Regions from separate parts of the Bacillus sp. GW823-FHT06A11 genome, predicted to be linked through region 1. Evidence: riboswitches for the same ligand, from Rfam matches in the RefSeq annotation. Region 1 holds a riboswitch; the other holds the start of a gene.
What was found. A riboswitch is a leader RNA that binds a small molecule or an ion and turns the genes downstream of it on or off. The one in region 1 is predicted to bind thiamine pyrophosphate.
Positions count from the first base shown of each region.

Region 2: another riboswitch for thiamine pyrophosphate. It lies ahead of thiM (hydroxyethylthiazole kinase); the one in region 1 lies ahead of tenA (thiaminase II).

Region 1 is NZ_JBXAHS010000001.1:1,663,755-1,671,810, forward strand. It holds gene thiG (thiazole synthase) at 1-680, opposite strand, end outside; gene thiS (sulfur carrier protein ThiS) at 683-886, opposite strand; gene thiO (glycine oxidase ThiO) at 902-2,011, opposite strand; gene tenI (thiazole tautomerase TenI) at 2,004-2,624, opposite strand; gene AC1Q8L_RS08445 (ABC transporter substrate-binding protein) at 2,635-3,636, opposite strand; gene AC1Q8L_RS08450 (ABC transporter permease) at 3,633-4,385, opposite strand; gene AC1Q8L_RS08455 (ABC transporter ATP-binding protein) at 4,385-5,134, opposite strand; gene tenA (thiaminase II) at 5,103-5,798, opposite strand; TPP riboswitch at 5,884-5,987, opposite strand; TPP riboswitch at 6,048-6,159, opposite strand; gene AC1Q8L_RS08465 (SH3 domain-containing protein) at 6,429-7,583, shown strand; gene AC1Q8L_RS08470 (hypothetical protein) at 7,589-7,927, shown strand.
Region 2 is NZ_JBXAHS010000007.1:103,642-111,697, forward strand. It holds gene AC1Q8L_RS25330 (PTS transporter subunit IIBC) at 1-217, shown strand, start outside; gene AC1Q8L_RS25335 (endonuclease/exonuclease/phosphatase family protein) at 222-1,013, shown strand; gene AC1Q8L_RS25340 (YhgE/Pip domain-containing protein) at 1,319-4,294, shown strand; gene topB (DNA topoisomerase III) at 4,335-6,524, opposite strand; TPP riboswitch at 6,734-6,846, shown strand; gene thiM (hydroxyethylthiazole kinase) at 6,919-7,728, shown strand; gene thiE (thiamine phosphate synthase) at 7,743-8,056, shown strand, end outside.

The sequences.
Region 1 (8,056 bases):
GCTTCAATACTTAGTTTCATTGCCTGCGCCATTTTAATAGGATCTTTTGCTCCTGATACAGCTGTATTTAATAACACGCCATCTGCTCCTAATTCCATTGCAAATGCCGCATCAGCTGGGCTACCAATACCAGCATCAACGATAACTGGTACTGTCGCTTGTTCAATAATGAAGCCCAAATTTAATGGATTTACAATACCAAGTCCTGATCCGATTGGAGATGCTCCTGGCATAATCGCATGCACGCCAAGCTCTTGTAATTTACGTGCTAATACAACATCATCAGATGTGTACGGAAGTACGATAAATCCTTCTTCCAGTAACATTTCAGATGCCTTTAACGTTTCTACCGGATCCGGTAATAACGTTCTATCATCACCAATAACTTCTACCTTTATCATGTCACAAAGCCCAGACGCTTTTGCTAATTTTGCAATGCGAACAGCCTCTTCAGCATTTTTTGCCCCTGCTGTATTTGGTAATAACGTATATTTTTTCACATCAAGTTTCTCTAATAAATTAGGTTGCTTTGCATCAAAGATATCCATACGACGTACTGCAAACGTTAAAATTTCAGCTTCAGAAACGTCAATTGCCTTTTGCTGTACGTCAAAATCAGGGAATTTACCTGTACCTAATAAAAGTCTAGAATGAAATGAAAATGGTCCAATGTTCAACATAATCAACCGCCTCCTACGAAAGTTACAATCTCAATTTGATCTCCATCAAAAACAGATGTATCTGTATGATCATCTTTTTGTAAAATATCTTTATTACGCTCTACTACAACAATTCTGTTATCTAACTCTAAATGTGTAAGTAACTCAGCTACTGTTTTTACACTCGCTGGCACTTCAATTTGGTTACCATTAATTTTTAAATTCAAACTTCCATCCCCTTTCTAAACTCTTCTAGAAAGCAAGGAATCTAGCAAATGATTCTCTTGCTTTCCTTCTATTAAATCAGCCATATATTGGCCAGAAATAGGACTTAATAAAATACCGTTCCGATAATGGCCCGTACAAGCATATAAACCTTTTATTTCTTCATGCTCTCCCATATAAGGAGCTTCATGATTCGATTGTGGTCTTAATCCTGCCCACGCGCTTTCCCATTCTGCTTCTTTTAAAGCTGGCAATATTGTATAAGCACGCTCTAATATAGAAGTTATACTTTCTGGCTGCACAGTTTTATTGAACGTATGGTGCTTCATTGTTGCCCCAATTACGTAACGTCCACCGCGCTTTGGAGTAATGTAAAATCTTTCTTGAAAAATAGGTGCTTTTAAAAGTTGTTTTCTACTTCTTACCGCAACCACTTCTCCTTTAACTGGATATGTACCCCAATCGCGGTGAAAATAATTGAGTAACTTCGTGCTCCATGAACCTCCTGCAATAACGACTTTCTCACATGTGACAATACCTTCACTTGTAATAACTCCAGTCACTTTATTATTTTCAATACGAATATCAAATACTTCTGTCTGTTCATATATATCAGCACCTGACATTGCCGCAGAATGTGCGAATGCTTTCGTAAGCTCTGATGCAATAACATGACCGTCTTTCGGATAATATACTGCTCCTATAATGGATTCGGATAGATACGGCTCTTTTTCCCGCACATGGTCTCCCGTTAGAAAGTAGGAATCTTCACCTGTTTTTTGCTGCCAATCCATAATGTGAAGGATTCTTTTCTTCTCATCTCCATTTTGAGCAATACGATAAATTCCTTTTTCTTCATATCCAATATCAATACCCGTCTTTTCACGTAAAACTGTTGCAAGTTGTGGAAATATAGCTCGGCTTTCTCTAGCAAGTTCAAATAGCGGATCATACGCATCCCATTCTGCCTGAACACCAAGTAGACCAGCAGCTGCTTTTGAAGCTTCCGATGCAATTCTTTGCTTCTCTACAATCGCTACTTTATGTCCTCTTTCTGCTAGAAAATGTGCAACTGAACTACCAATTACACCACCACCAATAATCGCTACATCATACTTCTCACACATGTTTTTCCGCCCACTTTCTTATTGATTCCTTATAAGATTTCGCTTTGCTATACGGGTCACTACTACTTACAATTCCGGACATAACTGCTATACCGCTTACACCGTTAGTAAGGACATCCACTGCGTTTTCTGGAGTAATTCCTCCAATTGCTGTAATCGGTATAGATAAACACCTTGCAATGTCAGAAATTTCTTCAAGCCCTCTCGCTGGCACACCTTTTTTACAATCTGTCGGAAATACATGACCATAAACGAGTGAATCCGCTCCATTTTTAAATGCTACTATCGCTTCATCTAGCGAATGCACAGAATAACCGACATGCAAATACGAAAACTTTTCTTTCACTGACTTTACATCTGTGCTTCGATACCCTAGTTGAACACGAGGAATATTTAATAAAATTGCAATATCAATTCGATCATTTATGACAATTTTAGAAGCCGGAAAGCCTTCCATTAAAAGACTTTCCACACCTTCATATAACTCCTTCGTACTCTTCTCACGCTCACGAATATGCAAATAATCAATCTCACTCTCAATTTGCATCGCTACATTCACTAACTCTTCGAATGGCATATGGCCATTTGAGATTACGTGGAGCTCATTTTTCATATTCATTCGCCTACTTTAAAATATTTTCGAATAGTTCATCGGCTGGAACGGTTTCTTTCGTCATTCCTTTGTCCTTCAGCCATTTATTTTGTTTCTCCCAAGATTCTTTTGAATCTGATAAAAATGGCTCATCTTTCGTTTCCATCTTCTCTAATAAAATTTTCATACTTTCCTTTTCAACTTCTGGCACAAGTGGGAAGTTTTCTTTTTCTTGATGATTTAATAAAATATTCAATGCTTCATCTGGGTTTTTCTTCATGAAATCATAGCCTTTTTTCGTACCACGTAAGAAAGCTTGCAACGCTTCTTTATCTTTTTTCAACGTTTTATCACCTGTTACAAACACAAGTTCATGATAGTTCGGTACTCCGTAATCAGCTGGATTAAAGTAAGCTGGTTCATGGCCTTCATGACGCATAACCGGTACTTCATGATTAATGTATGCCCCTGTTACCGCATCCACTTTTTTCGTAATTAAGGCTGGTACTAAATCAAATCCAACATCAACTACTTTCACTGTATCAGGATTACCACCAGCTTCTTTTACCATCGTTTTTAAATACATCTCACTTAAAGGTGTTCCAGAATATCCTACTGTTTTTCCTTCTAAATCTTTCGGTGATTGAATACCCGCTGATTTCAGCGATACGACATGATTTAATGGTGAACGTACGACAGCCCCAATTGATTTCACTGGAATTTGCTCATTTGCTCTTGCCATAACAACATCTGGCTGATAATACAAGCCAACTGTCACCTTCCCTGCTGCTGCCAATGTTAATGGATCAGTCGGATTAGAAGGGAATTTAATATTTACCTTTACACCTTCTTCTTTAAAGTATCCTTTTTCAATTGCTGCATAAATAAAGCTATGTACCGCATTTGGATACCAATCTAACATGACTGTTATTTCTTTCTCTTTTTTACTTTTTTCTGATGCTGAATTACTCGAACATCCTGTAATCATTGCAATTAATAATGTAAACACAAAGATGCGCTTTAAAAATTTCATGAATGCTTCCTCCAACTAATGAATTTCTTTTCTAATATGGAAATAAGTACGACGAAGAAAATAGCTAATAATGATAACAATACAATGGGTGCAAATACGCCAGCTCCATCTAACTGCGTCATCATTCTCTTACTGAAATATCCAAGTCCAGCTTGTGCACCGAGCCATTCTCCAATTGCTGCTCCGATAACACTAAGCGGAACTGCAATTTTTAAAGCTGAGAAAAAATAAGGAAGAGCAGACGGCAACTTTAATTTAAGAAAAATATCTCTTTTCGTTGCTCCATATGTAACTAAGAGCTCCTCCCATTCTTTTTTTGTACTACGCAGTCCATCATACGTATTGACCGCAATCGGGAAAAACGTAATTAAAACTGTGACAACAACCTTACTCCAAATTGTGTATCCAAACCATAAAACAAATAGCGGAGCAAGCGCAGTAATCGGAATCGTTTGTGAAGCAACTAATAATGGATAAAATGCTCTTTCCATCCATGTACTCGCATTCATTAACATCGCTAGCCCTACACCTAATACGATAGAAATAACAACACCTATTAAAACGACGTATAACGTTGCAGGTAAATGAACCGTAAATAATATGTCTTTTAGTTTCCATATCTTCATTACAATCGCAGACGGTGACGGTAAAATGTACATCTCATCTACAATTCTTGCTCCTATTTCCCACACAGCTAGTAAAATACTAGAAAGTGTAATAGCAGGAACTAATTCTTTCAATCGGTTCATCACACAAGTACCTGCCTTTGTAACATACTAAGAAGCTCATCTTTCAGCGCTAATACTTCCGGTTTATATAAATCTTTTCGTGTTCTGTTATGATCAAGTGGTACAATCCGCTCAGTCAAAGTCGTTATCGGCTGCTGTTCCACTACTAAAACTCGGTTCGAAAGAAATAACGCTTCTTCAACATCATGAGTAATGAATAAAATTGTTTTTTCCCACTCTTGCCATTGTTCAAACAGCCATTCTTGCAAAGAGGCCTTCGTTAAAGCATCTAACGCGCTAAACGGTTCATCTAATAACAATATCTCCCCGCCCGTTAACAAAGTTCGGATAAAAGATACGCGTTGCCTCATACCACCAGATAAATCTTTCGGATGTTTTGTCTCATATCCTTGTAAACCAAATTTATATAACAGTTCCTTTGCCTTTACTTGTGCTTCTTTCTTCTGTACACCTTGGCACTCTAGCGGCAGAGCAGCATTCTCAATAATTGTTCTCCACGGCAAAAGCATATCTTTTTGCGGCATATATCCTACAGGATGGTGCTTTGTTTCTGTCAGTTCTATCTTTCCAATACTTACCTTCTCTAGGCCTGTAATAAGGCGAAATAAAGTACTTTTCCCACATCCACTCGGTCCGATAATACTGACAAACTCTTTCTCATGTATAGAAGCATTTAATTCATGGATGATTGCTTTCTCATCGTAATGAAAAGAAACATTATGAAACTGTAGTATGTTCTTGCTCCTCAAATCCCCACATCTCCTTACGATAGGACATATCCCAGAATAAATATTCAAATCGACTGGAATATAAGAAAATCTCCTCTAATCTATCTAGTTCTTTCTCAGACTTTCCAACTGCCATTTCATTTAATAAATCTATTAACCAAATACAAAGATTACCGTATTCTTCCGAACTATATCCTTGAATCCACTCACCAAAAAACTCATGATCTCTTGCTCCAGGAATATCATTTAAACGCTTTCCAATTTCCCAGTAGCTCCACATACATGGAAGAAGCGCTGCTATTAATTCTGCAAGTGTGCCATTTTGAGATACAGACATCATGTAATTTGTATAAGCTAAATTTTTAGCAGATGGTTTCGCAGACTCTATATCCTCTATAGAAATTCCAAGTCTTTTTGCATATTGTTTATGGATTGTCATTTCGCCATTTAATATCCCATCAATTTGTTCAGCGAACTTTCCCATTACTTGTGGATTCGTTGCTTTTACAACACCAATCGCATATAACTTTGCATAATCTAGCAGATATAAATAATCTTGAATAATATAATACTGGAATTTATCTTTTTCTAACGTGCCATCTCCCATACCCACTACAAACGGATGATTATGACTCATCTCCCAAACCGGTTGCACAGTTTCTAATAATCTATCACAAAATTTCATTTCTCTATCCCCTTTCAATATATGTATCTAAATAAAAAACCACTTCTATATATAAGAAGTGGTTACAGCAAATAAAATTATACATTTATTCGATGTTCCACTTCCCTTCGCTAGTATTACCTAGATCAGGTGTTATAAGGGTTAAGGATTATTCCTCTCTCAGCAAATCAAGCACCCCTAGTGGTTTCAATATGAAATTTTCAAATAAAAAAGCCCCGTTTCTATACGCAAAGAAACGGGGACTCATTGTTAGTGTCCGAATTGCTTCCCTACGCTAGCATAATCTAGATCAGGTAATAAAAAGGATCAAAGGCTTACGGCCTACTCTCAGCTGGCAACACCAGCTCTCCTAGCAAACTATAAAATTATCACTGTCAGTATAACACCCTAATAAGACATCATCAACTGTTTTAATTTTCTTAATTATCAACAAAATATTGAAGTTATACAATACATACATTCTATTTTAGAAAATAAAACCCAAATTAATTGTATAAAAAGGAATCATTATCCTCAAAAAATTTATTTTTATATTGATTTCATATTACATTTATGTGAATACACCCACTATATTATATCTTTATACTATAATAAAATTACAACTATACAACTAGAGGAGGTCTCTATTCCATGAATATGAAAGCTACGGCTTTAACAGCAACTACTGTAGCGATTGCTTCTTTACTTCCTTCTATGGGTGAAACAAATGTACAAAAAGCAAACGCTGAACAATTATCTAATGTTAAAACTGGGTATGTCAAAGTCGATCAAGTAGCATTACATACAGAAGATAACGTAAAAAGCACATCAATTGATACAATTCGCTTTAATACAAAAGTGAACATCCTTGAAACAACTAATGGTTGGTATAAAGTATCTGTTCATAATAAAGTAGGTTATGTACAAAAAGATGCTATTTTACTAAAAAACAAACTTCAATCTAATGATCAATACATCGTCAATGCTAATGCATTAAACGTTCGCTCTGAACCTAATTTAGAATCTTCCATTTTAGATGTATTACCAAATGGCAAGTTTATTACCGTTCAAGAAGATCAAGGCGAATGGTATAAAATATCACATAATGGCCAAACGGGTTACGTACAAAAAGCATTCATCTCTAATGGTTCACAACCCTTAGTAAAAGGAATCACCGTTCAAAATAATACAAAATATACTGTTGCAACACCTAATCTGAATGTACGTAGCAACACTAGTACAAGTAGCGCTCTACTCGGTTCATTACAAAACGGTACACAAGTACAAGTAGTAGAAACTGTAGGAACTTGGTATAAAATTCGTTTTGGCACAGGATACGGATATGTAGCAAAACACTATGTAGTACAAAATCAACCACAGGCTAAAACAGATCAGCCTTCATCTATTCCAGCTGCTTTCAAATTCCCTGCTCAAGGAAGAATTAGCTCAACCTTTGATATACGCTGGGAACAAATGCATTATGGTATAGATATTGCTGCTCCAGGGAACGTCTCTATCCAAGCTGCTGCTGCAGGTAAAGTTGTGAAATCTTATTATTCAGCTAGCTATGGCAATGTTGTGTTCATTGCGCATCAAATCAATGGGAAATTATATACAACTGTTTATGCTCATATGAAGGATCGTACTGTACAAACTGGTGATCAAGTACAAGCTGGACAATTAGTAGGTCATATGGGCAACACAGGTCATTCATACGGGCAACATCTTCATTTTGAATTACATAATGGAGAATGGAATTTTGAAAAAACAAATGCAGTAAATCCACTGCCATATTTAGTTAGGTAAATTGTATGCCACGCAATATACCTCTTATAATTGAATACGCAGCCTTTTTAGGTTTAATCTGTTGTTTAATCATTTACAATACAAACATTGTATTTTTATCTATTATTATTGCTTTTGTTGCATTAGAAATTATGATGGAATCATTTCAAGTGCAACTAAAACAAAAAATTGCCCATATTTATAACGCTATATTTCTTTTGAGTGCTCTCATAACAAATATAATTAGTAATGGCTTTTATTTATCTACTGTATTTCCAGTATTCTTTATGGCTGTTTTATTATTTGTAGCTAGATATATTAATGTCCCTTATAACCAAAAACAAAAACAAGAACAAGAAGCTTAGAAAGAGGAGACACTGTGTACCAATCTTTCAAAGATACTCCAATAAAATACATATTGCATTTGTATAAGAAAGCCAATACTTTTTTTGGTATACAAGGAAGTTATACTGCACAACTTCTTCTATATGGAA
Region 2 (8,056 bases), on a different contig from region 1:
CGATTTATTAGGTGGAAAAGAAAATATTGCTGACGTAGATGCTTGTATGACACGCTTACGTGTAACAGTAAAAGACTTAGATGTTGTTGCACCAGAAGCACAGTGGAAACAAAATGGTGCTTTAGGGCTTATTGTAAAAGATAAAGGTGTACAAGCGGTATATGGTCCGAAAGCTGACGTATTAAAGTCAGACATTCAAGATATGTTAGGTGCGTAATAATATGAAATTGCTAACTTTAAACTGTCATTCTTGGCAAGAAGAGAATCAAATAGAAAAGATACAATACCTTGCTAAAGTAATTCAAGAAGAAGAGTACGATGTCATCGCATTGCAAGAAGTAAGTCAGTCCATACAAGCTGAAAATGTATGCGGTAACAAGAAAGAAGATAATTTTGGACTTTTACTATTAGAAGAGTTAAAAGCGCTACATGTAAAAGATTACAATATTACTTGGGATTTCTCTCATATTGGTTATGACGTGTATGAAGAAGGGTTAGCGATTATAACGAAGCATAATATTATAAAAGAAGATACGTTCTTTATTTCAGAAAACGAGGATACAACGTATTGGAAAACGCGTAAAATTGTAAGTACAACAATTGCTTATAATGGTAAAGATATAACGTTTTACTCTTGCCATCTCGGTTGGTGGAATGATGAAGAAGAGTCATTCAAAGGTCAAGTTGATCGTTTGATGGGGCGTGTAGATAGTAATAAGCTCGCCTTCTTAATGGGAGATTTTAATAACAATGCTCGCTTGGAAGGCGAAGGTTATGAGTATATGATGCAAAAAGGGTTGTATGACACATATGAATTAGCAATAGAGAAGGATGAAGGAACGACTGTCCAAGGCGAGATTGCTGGTTGGGATGAAAATAAACATAATTTGCGAATCGATCTAATATTGTGTAACCAAAGTAAAAAAGTTCATTCTTCAAAAGTTATTTTTAATGGTACAAACAGAAATGTAATTTCAGATCATTTCGGTGTAGAGGTTCAATTGGATATATAATAGAAGAAATCCTCACAGAGAATAAAAGCTGTGAGGATTTTTTTTAGGAATACAAGTATTTCCAAGAGAAAATACTTGTATTTTTTATGACATTTCATATATATTTGTTATTATTGAATGTAAAACCGATTTGGTCATTTTGTATTCATACTTTCACTCACTTCGTTATATAATGAAGTAAGTGAAAGTTAATGGGAAAAAATAGTACGTTTTTGGTTAATACACGATGTAGAAAGTGATATAATTGCAAAATGTATGTATCATTTTCTAAAGAAGGAAAAATATATAATTAGGTGATAACTTCTATGAAACAGATTTGGCGTATTTATAAGACAGATTTACGGAATGTAGCCAAACATTGGGCTGCAATTGTTATTGTTTTAGGATTAATGATTTTACCATCGTTATATGCATGGTTTAACATTAAAGCTTCTTGGGATCCGTATGGAAATACAAAAGAGGTTCCCATTGCAGTTTCTAACCAAGATGCAGGTTCTAATTTAAGAGGGAAAGATATTAATATCGGGAAAGAGATTGTAGACTCCCTTAAGAAAAACAAAAATCTTGGCTGGAAATTTGTAGATGAGAAACAAGCAATTTACGGAGTTGAGCGTGGGGATTATTATGCAAGTATTACGATTCCAAAAGACTTCTCTGAAAAAATTGCAACTGTTCTGGATGAAAATCCTAAAAAACCAGAACTGGATTACTATGTGAATGAAAAAGTAAACGCAATTGCACCGAAGATTACAGCAAAAGGTGCATCAGGTATTACAGAAGAAATTAGTAAAAACTTTGTTAAAACAGCAAACGGTGAGATTTTTAAAATTTTCAATGATCTTGGAATCGATTTAGAAACAAATTTACCAAGTATCGAAAAAGTAAAAGATCTTGTATTTAAGTTAGAAGCGCAGTTCCCAGAAATGAATACACTCATGGATAAGGCATTAGATGATGCAACTCGAGCAGAAGATGTTGTAAAAGTAGCGCAAAAAGAGTTGCCGGTTGTAGAGAGTGTTATGAATGATGGGCAAGAAGCGTTAGGGAATTTAGATAAATTCTTTGCGAGAAATGATGAAACATTGCAACGTGCTCCAGGAACTATTAAGAATAATTTAATGGTAATGCAAAAAGGTTTAGATGGTGCCGCGGCAATTACGGATTTCTTAAAGAATCCATCATTGGATTTCAATCTGGCACTTCCAGATCCGGCTAAATTCCCAGTGTTACCTAATATAACTCTTCCACAAATACCGCAAATACCAGAGATTCCAGCGTTACCGCAGGTGAATGGTGAGGGGTATAAAAATGTTGCTAAAAATATTGATCAAACTGTAAATAATGTTTTCAATTCTACTCGTGTTGGAACCGCATATGTAAAAAGTGTTATGGATGGTCTTCAAAATAAAGGTGTGGATCCAGCTGTAGCACAGAAAAATGTGCAAGATGCTTCGAAATTGCTCCAAGAGCGTATCGATAGCGTTTCATATTTGATTGATTTCTTTACAACGTTTAAGGAAGCAGCTTCAACGGACTTCGGTAAACAGTTCTTTGGAAACAGAGTGGAAAGTTTAACAGTGCTTAAAAATTCTATGGTGGATGCTAACAATAGAGTTAAGCATGTAGGAGATTTAATTAGTTCTGGCCAAGAAGTTAAACAAGATGTGCGAGATGCTGTAAATCAAAAGTTAGATGCAGTAAATAATTTAGTAAATCAAGCAGAAAAAGATTATAATACAAATTTTGTAGCAGATTTCGAAAAAGCAGTAAGCACAGCTGAACAATTGAAAAACAAAGCTGAGAATGTAAAAGAAGATGCTCAGCAACTAAGAGGTAATTTAAATCAAGATATAAAAAAAGCAAATGAGTTAGTAAATCAAACAAATGAAGCGTTAGACAATGGTAGAGAAAAATATGATAAGGCTGTAAATGATTACAGCAGATTAAAAACAGAGCTTGAAAAAGCCAGAGAAGACTTAAGTAACAAAGGTGTTAATGGATTAGATTCTACAAAAGTAGCCTTAAATGATTTGAATGGGCAGTTCAAAGCAAGTTGGAATTTAGTTAATGACATGATTCCAGTTCTGGAAAGTACAAATAAAGTGTTAGCTGATGTGAATAGTGATAAAAACCTTAATGGTACAATTTCTAAGTTAAATAAAGCAAAAGATGGTTTGCAAAAAGGAATGGATTTAACTGATAAAGGAATTGACGCTATTAATAAAGGTCAAAAACCAGCAGCAGATGTTATTGAAAGTATTAATCAAGTGTCTAAAAGTGTTTCGGGCCAAATTGGTGACATTTTAGCTAAATATGACTCAGAAATCACTCCAAATTTCAATGCAGCAATTGCTCGCACAAAAGAGATGTCTAAAAACACATCTCAAATTTTAAAAGAAGCAGACAAAAAGCTTCCAGATGTTAAAAAATTACTAGAAGATTCATCAAAAGGCTTAGTAGACGGGAAAAAGAAATTAGCAGATATTAAAGCTGAAATGCCAGCTACTGAGAAAAAGATTAAAGAATTAGCAGATAAAATTCGTGATTTTGAATCTGAAGAGGATTTAAAAGACATTATACGCTTATTGAAAAACGATGTTGAGAAGCAAAGTGATTACTTTGCGAATCCAGTAAATTTAAAAGAGAATAAATTATTTGCGATGCCGAACTACGGTTCAGCAATGTCACCATTCTATACAGTGCTTGCATTATGGGTAGGCGCATTATTAATGGTTTCATTATTAACAGTAGAAGTACACGAAGAGGGCGCGAATTATAAGAGCCATGAAATTTACTTCGGACGTTTATTAACGTTCTTAACGATAGGTCTTTCACAAGCGTTTATCGTATCGATGGGAGATATATTCTTACTCGGTACGTACGTAGTCGATAAGTTCTGGTTTGTGTTATTTAGTTTATTTATTGGTGGAGTCTTCGTTTGTATCGTATACTCACTCGTTTCTATTTTCGGAAACGTTGGGAAATCGATGGCGATCATTTTACTTGTACTACAAGTAGCAGGATCGGGCGGAACATTCCCAATCCAAATGACACCAGCGTTCTTCCAAGCAATTTATCCGTTCTTACCGTTCACATATGCAATTAGTGCAATTCGTGAAACAGTAGGCGGAATGCTATGGGATATCGTAACGCGAGATTTACTTGTGTTAAGTGCTTTCGTAGTAGTTATGATTGTTGCTGCGTTATTACTGAAAACACCAATTAACAAATCAAGTGAAAAATTTGTTGAGAATGCAAAAGGAAGTAAAATTATTCACTAAAATAAAAGGTTCCTACCGATAGAGGTAGGAACCTTTTTGTTTAATCAAATTTTAATTTTTTTAATGCGTCTGCGAACGGGTTATTTAATGGTTCTTCTTCTTTTTTCTGTTGTTTCATATATTTTTGAACGTCGCGTTTATCGGCTTTGTTTCCAGATTCTTTTTTACGTCGCTCTTGGAATGTTGATAATTTCTCACGATAGCCACATTTACATGCGAAAATTTGGCCTGCACCTTCACCACGTAATTCTAGTTTCTTCTTACATTGTGGACAGCGAGCGTTTGTTGTACGAGATACATTTTTACGATGACCACATTCACGATCTTGGCATACGAGCATTTTTCCCTTTTTGCCGTTTACTTCTAGCATTGGTTTACCGCAATCTGGACAAGACTTCGTTGAAATGTTGTCATGTTTATATTTTTTATCACTCGATTTAATTTCAGAAACAATTTCTTTCGTATAGTTCTTCATTTCAGAAATGAATACTTCTTTTTTCAGCTTACCTTTTGCGATAGCCTCAAGTTTTTGTTCCCATTCACCAGTTAGTGTAGGGGATTTTAACTCTTCTGGTACTAAATCAAGTAACTGACGGCCTTTTGAAGTAATATGAATATCTTTGCCACGTTTTTCAATTAAGAACGAATTGAATAGCTTGTCGATAATATCAGCACGTGTCGCTACAGTACCTAATCCACCAGTCGATTTTAACGTATCAGCAAGTTGTTTATTTTGCGTATCCATATATTTTGTAGGATTCTCCATTGCTGAAAGTAAAGTTGCTTCATTAAAGCGTGCAGGTGCTTTCGTTTGGCCTGATGTTTGCATAAGTAACTTTACAGTTAATGTATCGCCCTTTTCAATGTGAGGCAGAAGCTGCTCTTTTACGTCATCAGTTACATCATCGTCTTCAAATCGATTTTCGTATACTTCCTTCCAACCAGCATGTAAAATCGTTTTTCCACGTGCAATGAACGTTTCACTACCAACTTTGGTACGTAATGTTAGTTGCTCGTATTCGAATGCTGGGAATAAAACAGCTAAGAAACGCTTTACAACTAAATCATAAATTTTGCGTTCTTTATCTGTGAATGCTGAGAAGTTAACGTATCCTTCTGTTGGAATAATCGCATGATGATCGCTTACTTTACTATCATCAACAAATGATTTGTTAGGTTTGATAGGCTTTTGTAATACTTTATGTGCGAAGGGACGGTATTCTCCAACACCACATGCTTTTAGACGTTCTGGAAGTGTTCCAACGATATCAGATGAAATGTAGCGTGAATCTGTACGAGGGTACGTTAGTACTTTATGCTGTTCATACAATTTTTGCATAATATTTAATGTTTCTTTAGCAGAGTAACCGAACTTTTTATTTGCATCACGTTGCAATTCAGTTAAATCGTAAAGACCAGGAGAGAATGACTTCTTCTGTTTCTTATCAATTTCCACAACAGTAGCATTATGTTTATCTAAACTTTTTACAATACCATCGATTTTTTCTTTATTAAAACTACGGCTATTGCCATTTGCATCTTGCCAAGTAAGTTTGAGCTTCTCCATTGTTTGAGCTTCGATGCCGTAGTAAGTTTGAGCTTTGAAGTTCTTTATTTCATCCTCACGACTAGCAATCATAGCGACAGTAGGCGTTTGTACACGGCCACAATTTAACTGAGCATTAAAGCGAGTTGTTAAAGCACGAGTTGCATTAAGACCGATATACCAGTCAGCTTCTGAACGCGCAACTGCTGAAGCATATAAATTGTCATATGCCTTACCTGGTTTTAAATTTGCAAAACCATCTTTAATTGCTTTATCGGTTACAGAAGAAATCCATAAACGTTTGATTGGTTTATTTAGCTTAACTTTATCGATAATCCAGCGTGCGACTAATTCCCCTTCACGTCCAGCGTCTGTTGCTACAATAATTTCATTTACATCTTTTCTAAGTAGCTGACTTTTTACAGCATTAAATTGTTTACCAGTTTGTTTAATAACCGTTAATTTCAAACGCTCAGGTAGCATCGGTAAATCTTCTAAATTCCACTTTTTATATTTCACATCATAACTTTCTGGATCTGCTAATGTAACGAGATGACCTAAAGCCCAAGTTACAATATATTTATTACCCTCAAGATAGCCGTTTCCTTTTTTATCACACTTCAGTACACGAGCGATATCTCGTGCAACGGAAGGTTTTTCAGCGATTACAACGCTTTTTGACATATTAAAAACATCCTTTCAAATTTCCATAAGTTAAATATAGCATACATCTTCTTGAGATTCAGTTTCGCTCCATATTTGAGCTGTTTTTAATGGAGTGAACAAAATCCCAACTGATTAAAGTTTCACTTTATCAGTTGCTTCTATATTAAATAGAAAAGTAAAGAACTTGTTATTTTACTAGAATAAGAGTAGACTTTGAAGTAGATGAATAAGAAACACATGGGAGTTTGTGGATACAAACTGAGAGTATGGCTACTAGTCCGTCATTGACCATTTGAACCTGTTGGATAATGCCAGCGTAGGGAGAGTGTAAAAGCACATGTTCAGGCACTTTGCGTACGCGCAAAGTGTCTTTTTGTGTATCTCCCATCATTATAGTTAGGAGATGAAAAGGATGAATATGAAAGAAATTAGTAAAGTAGTGGATTTGGTGAGAGAATCTAATCCACTCGTTCATAATATTACAAATGTTGTTGTAACAAATTTTACTGCTAACGGTTTGTTGGCACTTGGGGCATCGCCTGTAATGGCGTATGCAAAAGAAGAAGTAGCAGAAATGGCGAGCATTGCTGGAGCGTTAGTATTAAATATGGGGACACTTCGTTCTGAAGAAGTAGAAGCGATGTTACTCGCGAGTAAATCAGCAAATGCGAACAATGTGCCAGTACTGTTTGATCCAGTTGGTGCAGGAGCAACTTCGTATCGAACAGAAGTTGCGAGACATATTCCGGCTGAAATCGATTTAGCGATTATCCGCGGAAATGCAGCTGAAATAGCAAATGTTATTAATGAAAAATGGGAAATTAAAGGGGTAGACGCTGGTACTGGAAAGGGCAATGTTGTAAGCATTGCAAGGCAGGCAGCAGACGAATTGAATACAGTTGCGGTCATTACTGGAAAAGAAGATGTTGTTACAGATGGAGAGCGAACTGTTCTTATTCGAAACGGTCACCCTATTTTAACGAAAGTTACGGGAACAGGGTGTTTACTAACTTCAGTAATAGGAGCATTTGTAGCAGTTGAAAAAGATTATGTAAAGGCAACTGTAGCAGCATTAACGTTTTATGGTGTAGCTTCGGAACTGGCAGCTGCTAAAACAGTAGAAAAAGGGCCAGGTAGTTTCCAAATTGAATTTTTAAATCAATTAGCGAATACAACTTCAGCTGATATAGAGAAATATGGGAAGATTGAGGAGTTAGAGTAAGGGGGATGAAACACATGATGCGCATTGAAACAAAGAAAATGTCTAACCTATTGCAAGTGTATTTTATTATGGGAAGTAATAACTGCACGAGGGATCCTTTAGCTGTATTGAAAGAAGCGTTAGATGGTGGAGTGACACTTTTTCAGTTTCGCGAGAAGGGGGAAGGTTCTTTAATCGGAGGAGATAGAGTGCGCTTTGCAAAAGAATTGCAGACGCTTTGTAAGGAATATAGTGTTCCTTTCATTGTAAATGATGATGTAGAATTAGCCATTGAATTAGATGCAGATGGTGTTCATGTAGGACAAGATGATGAAGGGATTACATCTGT